DNA from 2 places in the Colwellia sp. NW0002-52-1 genome. Region 1 is predicted to be linked to the other one. Evidence: riboswitches for the same ligand, from Rfam matches in the RefSeq annotation. Region 1 holds a riboswitch; the other holds the start of a gene.
The links. Region 1 has a riboswitch for lysine ahead of lysC (lysine-sensitive aspartokinase 3). Riboswitches for the same ligand answer to the same signal wherever they lie in the genome.

Region 1 (8,308 bases):
TGACATTGTGGTGAGTATAGAAGGGCAAACGGCAGAAATAGAAGTCCTTATGATCCCTGTACGCTTTGCAGACTTTGATCAAGGCATGATAGAAGAGCTACTCAAACCTTACATTGCAAACAAGTCCGTTGATATGGTGTTAACCGTTAGTATGGGGCGCGAGAATTTTGATTTAGAGCGCTATCCTGCATTACGTCGCAGTGCGAAAGCTCCAGACAACCTTAATGTTTTAACAGGTGCTAGCCAAGAGAATCCTTTAGTTCCTTTGTTTAAAGATAAGGTGTTAAAAGGGCCTGAGTTTGTTGAGTTTAGTTTACCTATAACAACAATGTTAAATGGTGAGGGTAAATATAAAATCAACGACAACCGTAAAGTTTCAACGCTAACGCAGGACGGTTTTAATGGTCAATCATTAGTCGCGCTTAACAAGCAAACATCGGTAAGCGGCTCGGGCGGCGGGTACCTTTCAAATGAAATTTCGTACCGCAGTATATTACTTCGAGATCAGTTCAATTTAACATTACCTGTTGGACACATACATACCCCTAGAATTAAGGCTTTTGATAAAGAGGCATTAGTAAATATTGTTAATCAAACGAAAAATATTATTACCCAGGGAGTAGCATCTTTATAGCTATTGACTTGAACTTGACTTAAGCAGATATAAAAAACGCTACCTCAGGTAGCGTTTTATATTTCAACTTAGCTCTATATGTTAAACCGTTAGATGTTATTGGTTACATCTACTGATAGTTTTAGCATTTGGCCCGGTTGTAAATATTTTTTGCGGTTAAGGTTATTCCAACGTTCAATGTCGATAATTTTAACATTAAATTTGTCAGCGATCCGTGCAAATGAGTCTCCCTTGCGCACACGATATTGAATGTTACGCATGATCGCTTTTTCACTCGGAGTTAACTGGTTTGATGAAATTTCTTTAACCGCAGCTTTTTGCCAAATAACGAGTTTTTGCCCTGGTTTAATTGTGTCTCTAGGGGCCATAGCGTTCCATTTCGCAATGCTTCGAGTTGAAACATTATAAGCACGGCTTAAATCCCAAAGAGTGTCGCCCGATTTCACAATATGTATACGCTTCTCACCAGCTAAAACTTTATTTTGTGTTTTAGCTAAACGTTGGTTTTGTGAAAGCAAGTAACTGTCTAACGAAGCGGTAGCCACAGGTATTAATAAGAATTTACCGGCTCTAATTTGGTTACCTTTAACGTTATTAACTTGTCTGATTAAGTCTATTTCAGTATTAAATTTTTGTGCTATTTTACCTAAACTGTCACCGTTTTTAATTTTATAGCGTTGCCAAGCTAATCGTTCTTTTTTGCTTAATTTTGCTAAGCCTTCTTCAAAAACTGCTACTTTATGGCTAGGTAAAAGTAAATAATGCGGGCCATCAGGGTCGGTAGCCCAGCGATTAAATCCAGGGTTAAGTCTTTGTAATTCAGTTAACGATAACTCAGCTAATTGCGCCGCTTTGGCTAAATCGAGTTGAGAACCAATATTGACTTGTGTAAGCACGGAACTGTTTTCAATTTCATGTAATTTAATTTTTAGCTCATCGCTGCGCTTAACAATGTCGGCTAGCGCAAGCAGCTTAGGCACATAGGCACGAGTTTCTTTAGGTAAGTCTAGCGACCAAAAGTCGGTTGGAAGATTCTTCTTTTGATTTTTTCTTACCGCACGTCTGACACGACCCTCACCTGAGTTGTATGCAGCTAAAGCAAGCATCCAATCGCCATCGAAAAATTCATTCAAATATTTAAGATACTCAATTGCACCTTGAGTTGATGCAACCACGTCACGGCGGCCATCGTACCACCAGTTTTGTTTCATGCCGAAACGTTTACCAGTGCCGGGCACAAATTGCCACATACCCGAAGCTCTACCATGTGAGTATGCAAAAGGATCGAATGCACTTTCAACTATAGGTAACAAGGCGATTTCGATTGGCATGTTGTTAGCTTCTAACTCTTCAACAATGTAGAACAAAAAAGGCTCGGCGCGTTTTGCTACACGAGTTAAATAGGTTGGGTGCTTAACAAACCAATCTCTTTGACTCGCAACACGTGAATTTTTAGGAATAGTAAGATTAAGGTTGCTCCGTATTCTCTGCCATACATCATCAGAAAAATAATTTTCTTTATCTTCATTACCTAGGTCAACATTGCCATCGGCAACCGGGTGAATTACATCAATCGCTTCATCAACTAATAGCGCTTGATTAATCTCAGCTACTGAGGCTACGTCAATTAGCGCATCCGCTTCTACATTAGTATTGTGTTGATCAGATTGGTTTTGATTTAATATTGATTGGCAACCGGACAATAAAAGAACGGTTGCTACAGATAGGCTTATATACTTCATGAAATATCTATTTGGGTTTACTTGGCGCCAGTGTTACTTATTTAGGGCTGTTATTCAAGATTTGTACAATTAAAATAGCTTAGAAATTGTCTTTCCAGCCACGAATAATCGTAAATGTTTGTAATTTATCTTGAACAGCACTTTCGCTATATTCGCTAGCACTGGTCATTAAACTTGCTTCATGACTGCGTAAAAAAGGGTTTATTTTCTTTTCAAGCATAATGGATGTTGGGATTGTTGCAATACCTTGCTCACGTTTTTGTAGTACCTGGTTGTAATAATGCACCAGCTCGGTATTACAAGGCTCAACGGTTAATGCAAAGTTAAGATTCGCTTGAGTATATTCATGAGCACAATATACATGTGTGCGCTCAGGAAGGGCACTTAATTTCTCTAGCGATGACAGCATTTGTTCTGGTGTACCTTCGAACAACCTACCACAACCTCCTGAAAACAGGGTGTCACCACAAAATAGATTATCTTCCGACAAATAGGCAATATGGCCACTGGTATGGCCTGGAAGATCAATCACTTTAAATTCTAAATCTAAATCGCTTAATTTAACAGAATGACTCTCGTTTAAAGCAACATCACAATGAGGAATGTTTTCACTCTCAGGGCCATAAATAGTTAATGGCCATTGCTTAGCTTTACAATATTCAACGAGCTTGTTAATACCACCAACATGGTCAGCATGATGGTGTGTGATCAAAATAGTTGATAACTGTAATTGTTGTTGCTCAATAAAATCGATACACACTTGGGCATCGCCAGGGTCTACCAGCGCGATATGTTTACTTTCAAGCGACGAAACAGCCCAAATATAATTGTCTGAAAAGGCTTTGATCATTGAAACTTTCATTTTTGTCGTGCTTTGTGTTTGCTGCATCTGTGGCTCCTGAGTATACTGACGTAATGATTATACTGATTTTTTTAATTGTTTAACATAATGAAACCAGCACTAGCGTTTAGGCAACCTGACTATCCTACATCTTGGCAAGATTTGCCTAATGGTGAGCTTATTGTGGCTAATATTAATCAAACATTAGCGCCATGGTGGCCTAAGTTTTTTGGTTATCATTTGCTTAAAATTGGTGCATTAAGTGGAGAGATTGATAGTTCTCAAAGCCCAATTAAACATCAATTAACCTTAAGTGAGCAAGCTCAAAAGTGTAACCTTGTTGGTGACATTGATGATTTACCGTTACTTGAACATAGTGTTGATGTTTGTGTGTTAGCACATGCTTTAGAGTTTTCGTTAGATCCTCACCACGTTGTACGCGAAGCTAATAGGGTATTAATTCCGAATGGCTATCTTGTTATTACTGGCTTTAATCCATTTAGTCTTGCGGGTTTGAACCAATTTATACCTTATAGACGCAATAAAACCCCTTGGAATGAAAGATTATTTTCTCCCATGCGAGTTAAAGATTGGCTGCATTTAATGGGGTTTGAAATTCAATTGGATAAACGTTTTTTACACTCGACATTGGCAAGGCAAGTTACTCAAGGTGTTATCAGTAACCATTGGCATAATATAGCATCACGGTATTTTCCAAGTTTAGGCTCAGTTTATGTCATTGTGGCAAAAAAAAGAGTGCTACCTTTAACGCCTATTAAAGCCAAATGGCAAATTAGACCTCGTTTTGAACCGGTAAAAGTGCCAACAATGAATTCATCAAGAAAAAACAATTAGCAAATTAAATAAGTCGTGATACGTTTTGTGTCAACACCCAAACATAACCAGTAAATTAAGGTCTACAATATCCATGCAACGCGATGAATTTGAAAACTATTTAAACACCTTGTTAAAGCCCGAACAAATTAAAGATTTTTGTCCAAATGGTTTACAAATTCAAGGAACAGTACAGATCACTAACGTGATAACAGGTGTAACCGCTACTCAAGCATTAATTGAACAAGCCATTTTGGAAAAAGCCGATGCTTTAGTGGTACATCATGGTTTTTTTTGGAAAAACGAAAGTTATGTTATACGCGGTATGAAGCATAAGCGTATCAAGGCGTTACTGGAAAACGATATTAATTTATTTGCTTACCATTTACCTTTAGATATTCATCCTACTTTAGGCAATAACGCACAATTGGCTAAGTTGTTTTCTATTAATAATGTCTCGCCATTAGAGCAAGGCAATCCACTCAGTGTCGCAGTTCGCGGTGATTTTACTGACGAACTAAGCCCACAAGCGCTTGAACAAAGAATAAATGATACCCTCAACCGCAATTGCATGCATATCGCACCACCTTCAAATAAAGCGATAAAAACTGTTGCTTGGTGTAGTGGTGGTGGACAAGGGTATATTGAATTAGCTGCTGAACAAGGCATAGACGCTTTTATCTCAGGTGAAGTTTCTGAGCAAACTACACACGTTGCACGTGAAATGGATATACATTTTTATTGTGCTGGCCATCATGCAACCGAGCGTTATGGTGCAAAAGCATTAGCTGAGCATTTTAATCAGCAACTACCAATAATTGCCAAATTTATTGATATTGATAATCCTGCTTAAACTAACAGCATTCATAAAAGAATTAGGTGATTTTGTTTAATATTACTTTATGAAATTTGAAGTTTAAATATTTTAATTTGGCATTTCAGTATGCATGAAATGCCTTATTTATCTCTGTATTTTTTTATAAACTTTTAAACCACTGTACTACTCGTCCTAAGACCTCATACCAAGCCATACTTGTTTGTTGTAACTTTTTCCCACTCGGAAAATAATACTGCCATGGCCTATGCTCGTTATGCTTAACCCAAGGGCTAGCGGGTGCTGGAATTGCATATACGCCATATTTTTCGAAATAGGCCATTGCCCGTGGCATATGGTTGGCACTGGTTACTAAAACTACATTGCTATTAATTACCCGCGGCGATATTAGTTGTGCTTCTTCTTGGGTATCTTGTGGAAAGTTTTCAGTAATAATTCGATGAGCAGGCACACCTAATGACACTGCAGCTTGTTTAACTTTTTCAGCATTTGAACTAACATCACCACCTGAGAATCCAGAGGTAATAATTTGTGCTTCAGGGTGCATTTTATAAATACGTAAAGCTTCAACTAATCTTGCAAGTGAACTGGAATTTAATTGGCTAGTCGCTGGTAAGCCAGCAACTGTAGTATGCGCGCCACCTAGAATAACAATATAGTCAACCGGCTTAACACTACGAGTAAATGCAGGGTAGTTATTTTCTAACGGCGCCATTAACGTATCTGAAATAGATGGAAGAGTAGATAACAGCAATAATGAGCTACCGCTAAGCAGGGCGACAAAACTAAGCTTTGGCTTGATGCGATAAAATATAACGGCGAAAAGTAGCAAAATTATTGTAATACTCAATGGCATTATCATCAGGCTAATAATTTTTTTAAGTAAGAATAAATCCATATCTAAAAGTCCAAATAGTTTAATTATTTCAAGCTATTGAAGCATAACAAGTCTGTCACTGATTAGCAGTAGCTATTTTTATAGGAAATTATTTTGTTTAGACGTCTAAAAGTCTGTTGATATTTAATTTTAGATAAGGTTAAATACCCGCGTTGAAAATTAAAATATATTTTACATCAGCTTAATGAGTAGTTTAATTTTATTGCCAATAGCTTTTATTATAATTTTCACACCAGAAGAGGCGCAATTGCCAGGTAAGTAACAAGAGGATCCCATCCTTTGACTGTTACCAAGGGGGACAATTGCCGAGAATGTTGATACTGGGAGATATCGCATTCGGTCGCTAGGGCTGAATCCTTAGGGCTGTCACCGCTAAAATTAATATTTTAGTAAAGGGTGGAGAGCTTCTGGCTGAAAAGTACCGTTCAATTAAGCTTTTAATTGTTATTCGCTCTACGCTCAGTCATGCTCTTCCTGTTAGTTATTAGCCTTGAATATTTACTGCACTTTACAAAATACCTTACAGTAAATAGGCTCTTAGGAAGATATTTTATGTTAAACTGTTATTCTTTGCCGTTAATAACGGATGTAAGCTCAATCGAAAATTTATCATACAATATTAGTTTTGAAGTTCTTGAAACCACTTATCAGGAGAACTTACATGTCTGCTAATAAAAACCAAACCAATATCATTACACCAACTAATATTACCGTGGCAAAGTTTGGCGGTACGAGTGTTGCTGACTTTGAAGCCATGTTACGTTGTGCTGACATTATTAAAAATAATACGGCTAATCGTGTGGTCGTGGTTTCAGCAAGTGCAGGAGTGACAAATCACTTAGTGCGTTTGAGCCAAGCAGATGTGCCAAGCAATGAGCGTGAGCAAATTTTAAGTAATATTGCTGATATTCAATATGCCATTACACTACATTTTACCAATTTTGAAGCGATTAATAGCGAAATAGTTACCTTACTAGAGTCGTTACGTGTTTTTACAGATCAACAAGCTGCGAATCACACGATGAAAAACAGTGATGAAATTCTAGCTTTTGGTGAGCAATTCAGTTCACGTATTTTTGCGCAAGTTTTACAATCTGTCGGTGTCAATGGTCACTATTTTGATGTTCGCCAAGTGATGAAAACCGACAGCTTGTTTGGTAAAGCTCAAGTTGATTTAAACCAGTTAGCCAGTAATGCCCAACAGTTATTATTACCATTGCTGAATGATAAAGTTATTGTTACACAAGGCTTTATTGGCAGCGACCAAGACAACAATACCACCACACTTGGCCGTGGAGGCTCAGACTACAGTGCAGCCCTATTAGCGGAAGCACTACAAGCCAACAATTTAAGTATATGGACTGATGTTGTAGGAATTTTCACTACTGATCCTCGCATTACTGATCAAGCGCGCTCAATTAATGAAATAAGTTTTGGTGAAGCCGCAGAAATGGCAACCTTTGGCGCTAAAATACTTCATCCTGCAACGCTTATTCCTGCCATGCGCCAAGATATCCCAGTATTTGTTGGTTCAAGTAAAGAGCCTGACTCTGGCGGCACAAGAATACAGCGTGAAGTAAACTCTAATCCTACTTATCGTTCAATCGCATTGCGCCGAGAACAAACACTTGTAACGGTAAAGAGCCCACAAATGCTACATGCGAGTGGTTTTTTAGCAAAAGTGTTTACCGTATTAGCAAAGCATCAATTAAGTGTCGATTTGATCACAACCAGTGAAATAAGTGTAGCGCTTACCTTTGATAACCCACATGGTTCAACACAGGCTTTATTAACTAAAGCGGTAGTTGAAGAGCTAGAACAGCTTTGTGAAGTCAGCGTTGAGCATGGTTTGAGTTTAATTGCAGTGATCGGTAATAAAATTCATGGCACTAAAGGTGTTGGAAGTAGCATTTTTGATAAAGTAAATGACTTTAACATACGTATGATTTGTCATGGTGCAAGTAATCATAACCTTTGTTTCTTGGTGCCCGAAGCTGATGCTAATCAAGTTGTAGAACGTTTACATAATACGTTATTTACAAGCTAAATATTGTCATTAGCGTTAGTAGAATAAACGTCATTTATTAAAAATAAGAAAGGGACATTACACTGTCCCTTTCTTATTTTCTTTATTGTGCAAAATTAGCTGCTTTTAAGGCTATTCATAAGCCAAAGGATCAGTAACATTATTATCAGCAAATGCTTCTAAGCGCTCTTGGCAAGCACCACATTTGCCACAAGCTTTCTCGCGGCCATTATAACAAGTCCATGTATTTTCATAACTTAAGCCCATTTTTAAGCCATCAGTTAAAATATCAGACTTATTATTAGTTAAGTATGGACTAAAAATTTCTACAGCTTCGTAGTTTGCTATTTTACAAACGTCATTCATTTTCATGACAAATTCTGGGCGACAATCCGGATAAATTGCATGGTCGCCAGAATGTGCGCCGTAATATACTTGTGAAGCTTTTACTGAAACTGCATAACCTACTGCTAATGACAATAAAATCATATTACGATT
Region 2 (8,308 bases), on a different contig from region 1:
CAAATTAATTAATATTTGATTAATAGGTCCAGGTTTACTCGTAATATTTAAACTGTCAGGGCAATCAATATCAATGATATAAGGCAAGCTATGTAATTGTGGCCTCAAAGTTAGCAGTACTTCATTTAATAACTCTTTTACGTTAAACGTTCGCGTGTCTTCACTTGATTGGTCAACCGCTACTTTTTTAAAGCTGGAAATAAGATCGGCAGCGCGATTAAGGTTGCGATAGATAATGGCAATATTCTCAGAGCCGTCATTCAAAAATTTCTTAAGTTGGCTAGATTTTAATGTTTTGTTGTCAAAAGCGGTTTTAATTTCATCTAATCTATCCGCTAATAGGGTAGAAGCGGTTACACCAAGGCCAATGGGGGTGTTTACTTCATGGGCAACGCCAGCAACCATATCGCCAAGCGAGGCCATTTTTTCACTTTCAACGAGCTGACTTTGAAACTGGTGTAGCTTTTCAAGCGTAGAAAGCAATTCTTGATTCGATTCTTTTAACGCTTGAGTACGTTTATTTATCTTGTTTTCAAGTTCTTGTGAGTGCTCTAAACTTTGTTGCTCAGCGGTATCTAACTTTAATATTCTTTTTTCCATGCGAGCAAAAAGAATATTGATATTACGCGAGAGAATATCAGCTTCGCGATAAGGCATAGCTTTACAAGCTTGTAAGAAATTTCTTTGTCGTGAAGCCTGTTGTACTGTGCTAGCCAATGAATAAAAGGGGGCGCTTAGATAACGCTCAAGCCGAAGAGCTATAAAAGTAGCGATTAAAGCAACGATACACACAACAATAAAACTAATGATTATTAACTGATCTCTGATCTGAGTCATATTTTCATTATTGCTTTGTAGGTATATATAACCAATTGTTGTATTTTCTGATTTGATCGGTTGCATATACTCTAAGTATGTATCTGTATATTTTGGTGTTTGTAAATTGATTATACTGCTAGATTTTTCTGCTATGGCCGTGCGTTGTTGATTACGCTTATAACTATAAAAAAGCGTCGGCTTTTCATCCTGGTTACCTAATTTGTAAATATGAAGATAATTTAAATTAGGGACATGCGAGGGCAGAGTGAAATTATCAAGTAAAGCCTGACGCTTAGCATTAATGATATAGGAAATACTTTCATTACCTAAAACATCTGCCCAATGTTTAATCTGTGAAACTGAGTTGGCCTTGAAACTATCGTTATATTTTAGGCTTACTATAGTAATGCTTAAAATAGATAACAATGAGATAGCACCTATGATAAATATCAGGCAGATTCGACGAATGGACCAAACAGGTTGGGTTGTTGGCATGAAGCACTATACTCAATTATTATGGTGATTAACTGATTGTAGAAAACCTTATTGCTTTCAACAATCATTTTGTCAGAGTTATTTTATTTTCTAGTATTTAAATAGCATTGATAAACTGCAAAACCTTTTTTAATAACTAAGGTTTTTGTGTCACCTATCGCTTTCTCCATAATGGGTAAATATTTTAAAAAACTATTCGCGACAACAGTAATACTACCTTTGCTGGATAGGTTTTGCTTGATCTGAGATAAAAACTGCTCTGTTGCAGCATAATGTGTTTTTACCCCTTGGTGAAACGGAGGGTTCGAAATTACAAAGTCATAGCTATTTTTAACATCAGATAAGCTATTTGAAGCAATATACTCACCACTTAATTGGTTTAAACCTAAGGTTGTTTGTGCCGAGTGCAATGCTAAGGCACTAACATCAACTAAGGTTAGTTTTGTTGTAGGATGCACGGTACCGATATAGGCTGCAATTACCCCAGCGCCACAGCCAAAATCTAATACTTTGCCGCTTATTATTTCAGGTAAATTTTCCAGTAAAACTTCGGTACCAACATCTAGAGAATTTTGACTAAACACACCAGGTAATGCGGCTATTTTTAGGGTTTTTTCTTGTACCTGAATTGAATAGTATTTATAAAAGCTTTGTAGATCGAAACTTGGTAGTGACGTTTTAAACTTAGCGATATACATTAAGCAATGTCGGGCAGCGTCGGCTTTATTACAATAATCAAGATAGTCTGTCCCAAGTTTGTCAGCCGATTTAACACCGCCTTTATTTTCACCAACAATAACGATAGTGGCATCTTCAGTCATTGAATTAGCTAACATTGCTAGGGTAAAAGCGAACTCAGCCTTGCTTTTAGGGAAATGAATTATCGCCATATCATGTTTGTGTTTGGCGGCATACTCAACACAAAAATGAGCACTAACCTTGGCATTATTTAATTGCTGACAAGCTTTATATTGGGCATAGTTTGTGTGGTAACTATCAATACTTGCTCCACTATGTTGGCTGAGGTATTGAGCAATAATACCGTGGTCCTCAATATTAACCAATAGAGGTCTTGTTGCTGATAAGCCGTCAATATTGCGTATTAATAATTGATTAATGTTACTCGTAGCCATTAAATTACCCGTCTTCGTGAAAGTATTGTTATTGTTTGAGCTTAGCCTTTTAAAGCGAGACGTGGCTGAGTAAACAAAATTATGTCAATGAAACTAAGTCAATAAAACTAAGTTAAATGAAACATATTGAAATGAATTATCTTATTTAAACATAATTCATTTATCTCGCTAAAATTAATATGTCATAATGCGGCGCATTCTACGCGAATAAAATTATCTCGCCATCATTAGTCCATAGGGAATTAACTATTTTTAATAAAATGTTATTGCGACTAAAAATAAAATGGTTACAAAGCCATTATCGAACAAAAATATTGATTTTTCGTTATTTTTTCATTGGACGTTTTTTAGGCCAAAAATCAAAAGCGGAAGTTTACCTTTCACTAAATGATCCACATAGCTTTATGCTAGTACAAATGCTATCTCGTTTAGAAACGAATTATCATCTTAATTTTAAAGTGCTTTTTATTTGGGGAACTTTACCCGGCATTACCATTTGTCCAAAACTATATCGTCAATGGGCAATTAAAGATGCTAATTTAACCGCAGCACAATTTAACTTAATTGAAATTATAGACGAGCCTACATCGGCTTCTTTAACCACAGGACAACAGGCTTGGCAATTACAAGTTAATAATATCGCCAATGCAGAGCAAATCTTTATAAATACTTGGGGTAATAAGTTCGAAGAGCACTTTCAAACCTCAACCCCGACTATTAATCATCAAGTTAAAAACCAACTTCGCTTAAAAGCAAAAGGGCATTACGCCCCAGCAAGCATTTTTTTTGCAGGTACTTGGTATGTAGGGGTTGAACGTTTATATCACTTTGAGCGCCTGTTAAAAGAGCTCCTATTAATAGATGAATTAAGTGAAGTGTTAATGACAACACAACCACTAGATTACGCTGTTAAGCCACAACCTTTTCCACATAAAATAGTGGATATTCATGCTGGCAAAACAGTGAGTGAGTCGGTTGCTCCGATAGTAATATATTTGTCTTTGCGAAGTCCTTATTCTTATTTGGGTTTTGTAAAAGCTATTGCTCTCGCAGAGCGATGTCAGGTTGAACTAGTCATTAAACCTATTTTACCGCTATTGATGCGTGGCGCGCCTCTTCCACTCGTTAAGCAAAAATATATTTATCTTGATGCTTTTCGTGAAGCTAAAAAGTTAGGTATTGAGTTTACCGGTTTTACAGATCCATTAGGGACTGGTGTTATTAATGCTTATCGTTTATTTGCTTGGGCGCAGCAACAAGGTAAAGCTGTAGAGTATATGTTGGCTTGCTTTAAAGCGATTTATGTTAGAGGTATCGACTTAGCTAATCATGAAAACCTTGAAGATATTTTTAAAGAGTTATCGCTAAATATCGAAGATGCCTATGCTTATCAAGAACAGCACGACTGGCAGCAGTGGGCAGACATAAACCAAATTGATTTAACTAACCTTAATTTATGGGGCGTGCCTAGCTTTAGTTACGGGAATGCTAGTTATTGGGGGCAAGATAGAATTCCAGCCTTGGAGAAGGAAATAAATTACCTTCGACATAGTTAACCTGAACTCTGGATAAGCAGCACTTGTTCAATGCTCCCTTTTAACCCATTTCCAAGGCAAAAAATGAAGCATTAATGGTGTCTATTCTTGATTTTCACCTTGCTATAGCATTTACTTTACCAGTTAAGCTTTTGATACTCCGTTTTAACCCATTGTCTGCGTTAAAAAGTCGATAAATAGCGTGCTATTCATCAACGTTTTGCCTTGGAAATGGCGAAAAATGAAGCATTAATGGCATCTATTCGTGATGTTTACTTTGCTATAGTGTTTACTTTACCAGCTAAGCTTTTGATTCACTTGTGTATCAAGCACTCATTATCCAGAGTTCAGGTGAGTTAAATTTAATTGTTAATATAGACGTAGAGCTCTATTGACTGTACTTATATTTAAATGTTTTAATATTGCAGTCCCTTATTCCAGTGAGATTAATCATCAAAGGTTAATTATCACTAATATAGGGCCAGAAGAGGAGCGTTAGCCAGGTAATTATTGTGAAGAGATCAAACTCTAGTGAGCAATAGTGAGGGGGTATAACGCCGAGGTAATTATATTTTTGATGATGTAATTATCGGTTGTTAAGACTTAATTATATATAGTTATGTTAAGTTTTTTATTTTACGAACTAAATGAGCTCGTAAAATACTAGGTTGAATCCTTGCAACTGTCACCTAATAGGTGGAGAGCTTCTGGCCTTTGTTAAGGCCAAATTTCGTCCTTGAAATTTTGCCTCTACAAGCGCCTATAAGTTCTCCGAACGACAAGAGTTCGAGAGAAATGAATCAAAACAATTCGAAAGAAAAACCACAAATATCAGATCAACCTTTGGTTTGGACTGCACTCATAACGCCATTATTTGATAATGACGAAATTGACTACGACAGTTTACACAAACTAGTTTTACAGCAAAACTCCGCCCAAAATGGCATTTTATTACTTGGCAGTACGGGGGAAGGACTGGCATTAACTGCGACAGAGCATTTAAGTATTGTTGAATACGTTTGTGCTATGGCGTTACAAGTGCCGATCATGGTTGCCGTTGGGGGTTATAACCTAAACGAGCAACTTGCTTGGATTGCCAAGTGTAATTCCTTGCCAATAGATGCTTATTTGCTTGGTAGCCCTATTTATGCAAAACCAGGTCCTGTCGGACAAAGGTTATGGTTTAACAGCCTACTTGATGCGGCTAACTTTCCTTGTATGCTTTATAACGTGCCTTCGCGTAGTGGTGTGGAAATTTCAATTTCGACACTGCAAGCATTACAAAATCATAAAAATTGCTGGGCATTAAAAGAAGCCAGTGGTGATCTTCATAAGTTACTCGCCTATAAAGAACATTGTCCTGAGCTAGCATTATATAGCGGCGAAGATGCCATGATGCCTTATCTTGCCGGCGCTAAGGTTAAGGGTTTAGTGTCTGTATGTGCGAACGTTTGGCCAATGGCAACTCGACAATATGTAGCGATGGCTTTAGCACATCAAAATGAGGGACTTTTCCCGCTTTGGCATAAAGCAATCGCCGCACTATTTCAGGTGGCAAGTCCCATCCCTGTAAAGGTGTTAATGGCTGAACTGAAAACAATCAGCAGTGCGCAATTACGCTTACCTTTATCTCATAAAGAAATTGCTGAGAAAAATGCCTTGCTTGAAGTAAATCAAACAATTCAACAATGGCTTGAGGCCAACGCTAATCATCCTTTAGCCCATGTACACTCAATCGAAAGCATTTGCAGTGTAAGCGAACTACATTATTCAACCCCCACTAACTTACGAGAAGTAAATTCATGAACTGGCAACAAACATTAGCAGACTTAGAAACAGGTAAAACTAGATCAGCACAACAAAATAACGATGGCTCTTGGCAAGTAAATACCGACGTAAAAGAAGCAATTTTAGCGGCATTTAAAGCAGGAGAAAATATTGAGTTTGACGGAGCATACAAAGGCTTTGTTGATAAACATAATTTACCTGCGCGTGAATTTACAGTCGCCGACCAAGTAAGAATGGTGCCGGGTGGTTCGTCAGTTCGTCGTGGTGCTTATATTGCGCCTGGCGTAATTATTATGCCGCCAGCTTATATTAACGTTGGAGCATTTGTAGATACTGGCACCATGGTTGATAGCCACGCATTAATCGGTTCATGTGCGCAAATAGGTAAAAATGTGCATGTTTCTGCGGCGGTACAAATTGGTGGGGTACTTGAGCCTATTGGTGCTAGTCCAGTAATCATTGAAGATAATGCTTTCTTAAGTGCTGGCGTAATTATTGTTGAAGGTATAGTAGTGAAAAAAGGTGCGGTGTTAGCACCAGGCGTATCTTTATCAGCTTCAGTGCCAGTGTATGATTGTGTAAACAACCTGATGTTAGATAAAGGTGCAGATATTCCTGAAAATGCGGTAGTTGTGCCAGGTACGCGCCCTGTTAAAGGCGGTTGGGCTGAGCAACAAGGGCTTAACATGGCTTGTGCGTTAATTATTAAGTATCGTGATGAAAAAAGTAATGCAGCTTTAGAGCTTGAATCTGTATTGCGCTAGGAACTAAAAATGACTGCAATGTTAAACAAAGCAACTCGGCCAAATTGGCTGAGAAATTCTGTTATTAAATCACTTATCGAGTATCAGCAAACTCAGCAAAGCGGTGCTGAGCTCATTGAAGATGAAGTTGGCTTTTTTCTTTATGATTTAGATTATCTAGAGCAGCATTTGTCCAAGTTGATACAACAAGATGTGATTAAACTTTGGTTTGCTGTAAAAGCCAATCCATTATCACGGGTAATTTCTACCTTAGCTGAACAAGGTTTTAATTTTGACGTTGCGAGTCAAGGTGAGCTTAGCCAAGTGTTAGGACAAAATATTCCTGCTGACAGAATACTTAATACGGGACCGGCAAAGTCAAAGCAGCAAATGAAAGCATTCTTAACGCAAGGAGTTAATACTTTTGTTGTTGAAAGCTTGAACCAATTGCAATGGCTGAACGAAGCAGCAAGTGAACTATCTTGCCAACCCCAAGTGTTACTTAGAGTTCAATTACAGTGGGCTGAAGGTGAGAAAAATCCATTAGGTGGTAATGAAGTCACCGCCTTCGGTTTATCTTGCCAAGAGTGGCAAACCATTAAAGTTACCGACTTTCCGGCTTTAAATATTAATGGCTTGCATATTTTCCAATGGGGAAACATGTTGAGCAATCAGCGCATGTTTGAACTTTGGTCACAAATGGTTGCCCCTTTGCTTTCATTGGCAGAGCAATTAGAAATGACGCTTGAAGTGTTAGATTTAGGCGGTGGCTTAGGCGTAGACTATTTGCAAACTGGGCAAAACTTAAGTTGGGAGCAAATAGTTGCTGATTTAGCAAAAATAAAAAAACGTGCTGGTGTAAGCGAACTTTGGTTAGAGTTAGGACGCTTTGCGGTTGCAGAAATGGGTTATTACGTTACATCAGTGGTTGATCGAAAACAAAATTTCGAGCAACAGCAGTTAGTACTTGCTGGTGGCATTAATCATCTAATTCGCCCTGCTATTACTGAACAACCTTTTCCTGTGGCTATGGTTCGAGAGTCAACAGCAAGCCCTAGTGCTTTTGATTTACACGGGCCGCTTTGTACCAGTTTAGATAAACTAGGAACTTTGGCAATAGCTAATGATGTGGGCATTGATGACCAATTAATTTTTGGTTTAGCCGGCGCTTATGGGTTTACTGAAAGTATGCCATTTTTCCTTTGTCATCCAATAGCGGCTGAATATGTTATTGAACAAGGTAAAATTGAGCAAATACGTGTAGCTCAACCGGCTACTTGGTATTTACGTTAGTATGGTCAACACCTAACTTAAGGTTAACTATGAATTTAATTAGCAAAGAGGTCATGCATGTTGGTGAAATGGCCAGTGGGGCAGCACTTACGGTACCCGTTTATCGCATTAAAGGTAGCGGCCAAGGGCCTAACGTGTATATTCAAGCCAATATGCATGGCGCAGAAGTACAAGGTAATGCGGTTATTTTTCAGCTGTTAGAGTTGTTAAAAAACATTGAATTAAAAGGCAGTATTACACTTGTGCCTTATGCAAACCCTGTCGGCTGCAATCATAAAAATGGAGAGTATACGCTAGGACGGTTTGACCCCATTACCGGGGTAAACTGGAATCGTATGTACCATTTTGACGAAAGTATTATTGAGCCGTTTGCTCAAGCGCATTTAACTCAGTCAAATGCCGAAATAGCGCAAGCTTTTCAAGCGTTAATGGTTGAGCAAGTATCACAAAAACTCAATCACACGGTATACGGAATTACGACAGGTCAACGTATTGCATACCA

Region 2: it holds a riboswitch for lysine, as region 1 does, so the genes downstream of both, dapA (4-hydroxy-tetrahydrodipicolinate synthase) here and lysC (lysine-sensitive aspartokinase 3) in region 1, are expected to answer to the same signal.

Annotation. Positions count from the first base shown of each region.
Region 1 covers NZ_BAAJLU010000003.1:284,802-293,109, reverse strand. Annotated here, with positions in the region: gene AC27H3_RS05485 (hypothetical protein) at 1-634, shown strand, start outside; gene AC27H3_RS05480 (lytic transglycosylase) at 724-2,376, opposite strand; gene gloB (hydroxyacylglutathione hydrolase) at 2,456-3,265, opposite strand; gene AC27H3_RS05470 (class I SAM-dependent methyltransferase) at 3,326-4,072, shown strand; gene AC27H3_RS05465 (Nif3-like dinuclear metal center hexameric protein) at 4,146-4,904, shown strand; gene AC27H3_RS05460 (ElyC/SanA/YdcF family protein) at 5,029-5,784, opposite strand; lysine riboswitch at 6,013-6,199, shown strand; gene lysC (lysine-sensitive aspartokinase 3) at 6,446-7,831, shown strand; gene queC (7-cyano-7-deazaguanine synthase QueC) at 7,943-8,308, opposite strand, start outside.
Region 2 covers NZ_BAAJLU010000002.1:250,752-259,059, reverse strand. Annotated here, with positions in the region: gene AC27H3_RS03875 (sensor histidine kinase) at 1-1,314, opposite strand, end outside; gene AC27H3_RS03870 (methyltransferase) at 1,398-2,447, opposite strand; gene AC27H3_RS03865 (DsbA family protein) at 2,762-4,003, shown strand; lysine riboswitch at 4,460-4,697, shown strand; gene dapA (4-hydroxy-tetrahydrodipicolinate synthase) at 4,778-5,788, shown strand; gene AC27H3_RS03855 (2,3,4,5-tetrahydropyridine-2,6-dicarboxylate N-succinyltransferase) at 5,785-6,534, shown strand; gene AC27H3_RS03850 (PLP-dependent decarboxylase) at 6,544-7,806, shown strand; gene AC27H3_RS03845 (succinylglutamate desuccinylase/aspartoacylase family protein) at 7,836-8,308, shown strand, end outside.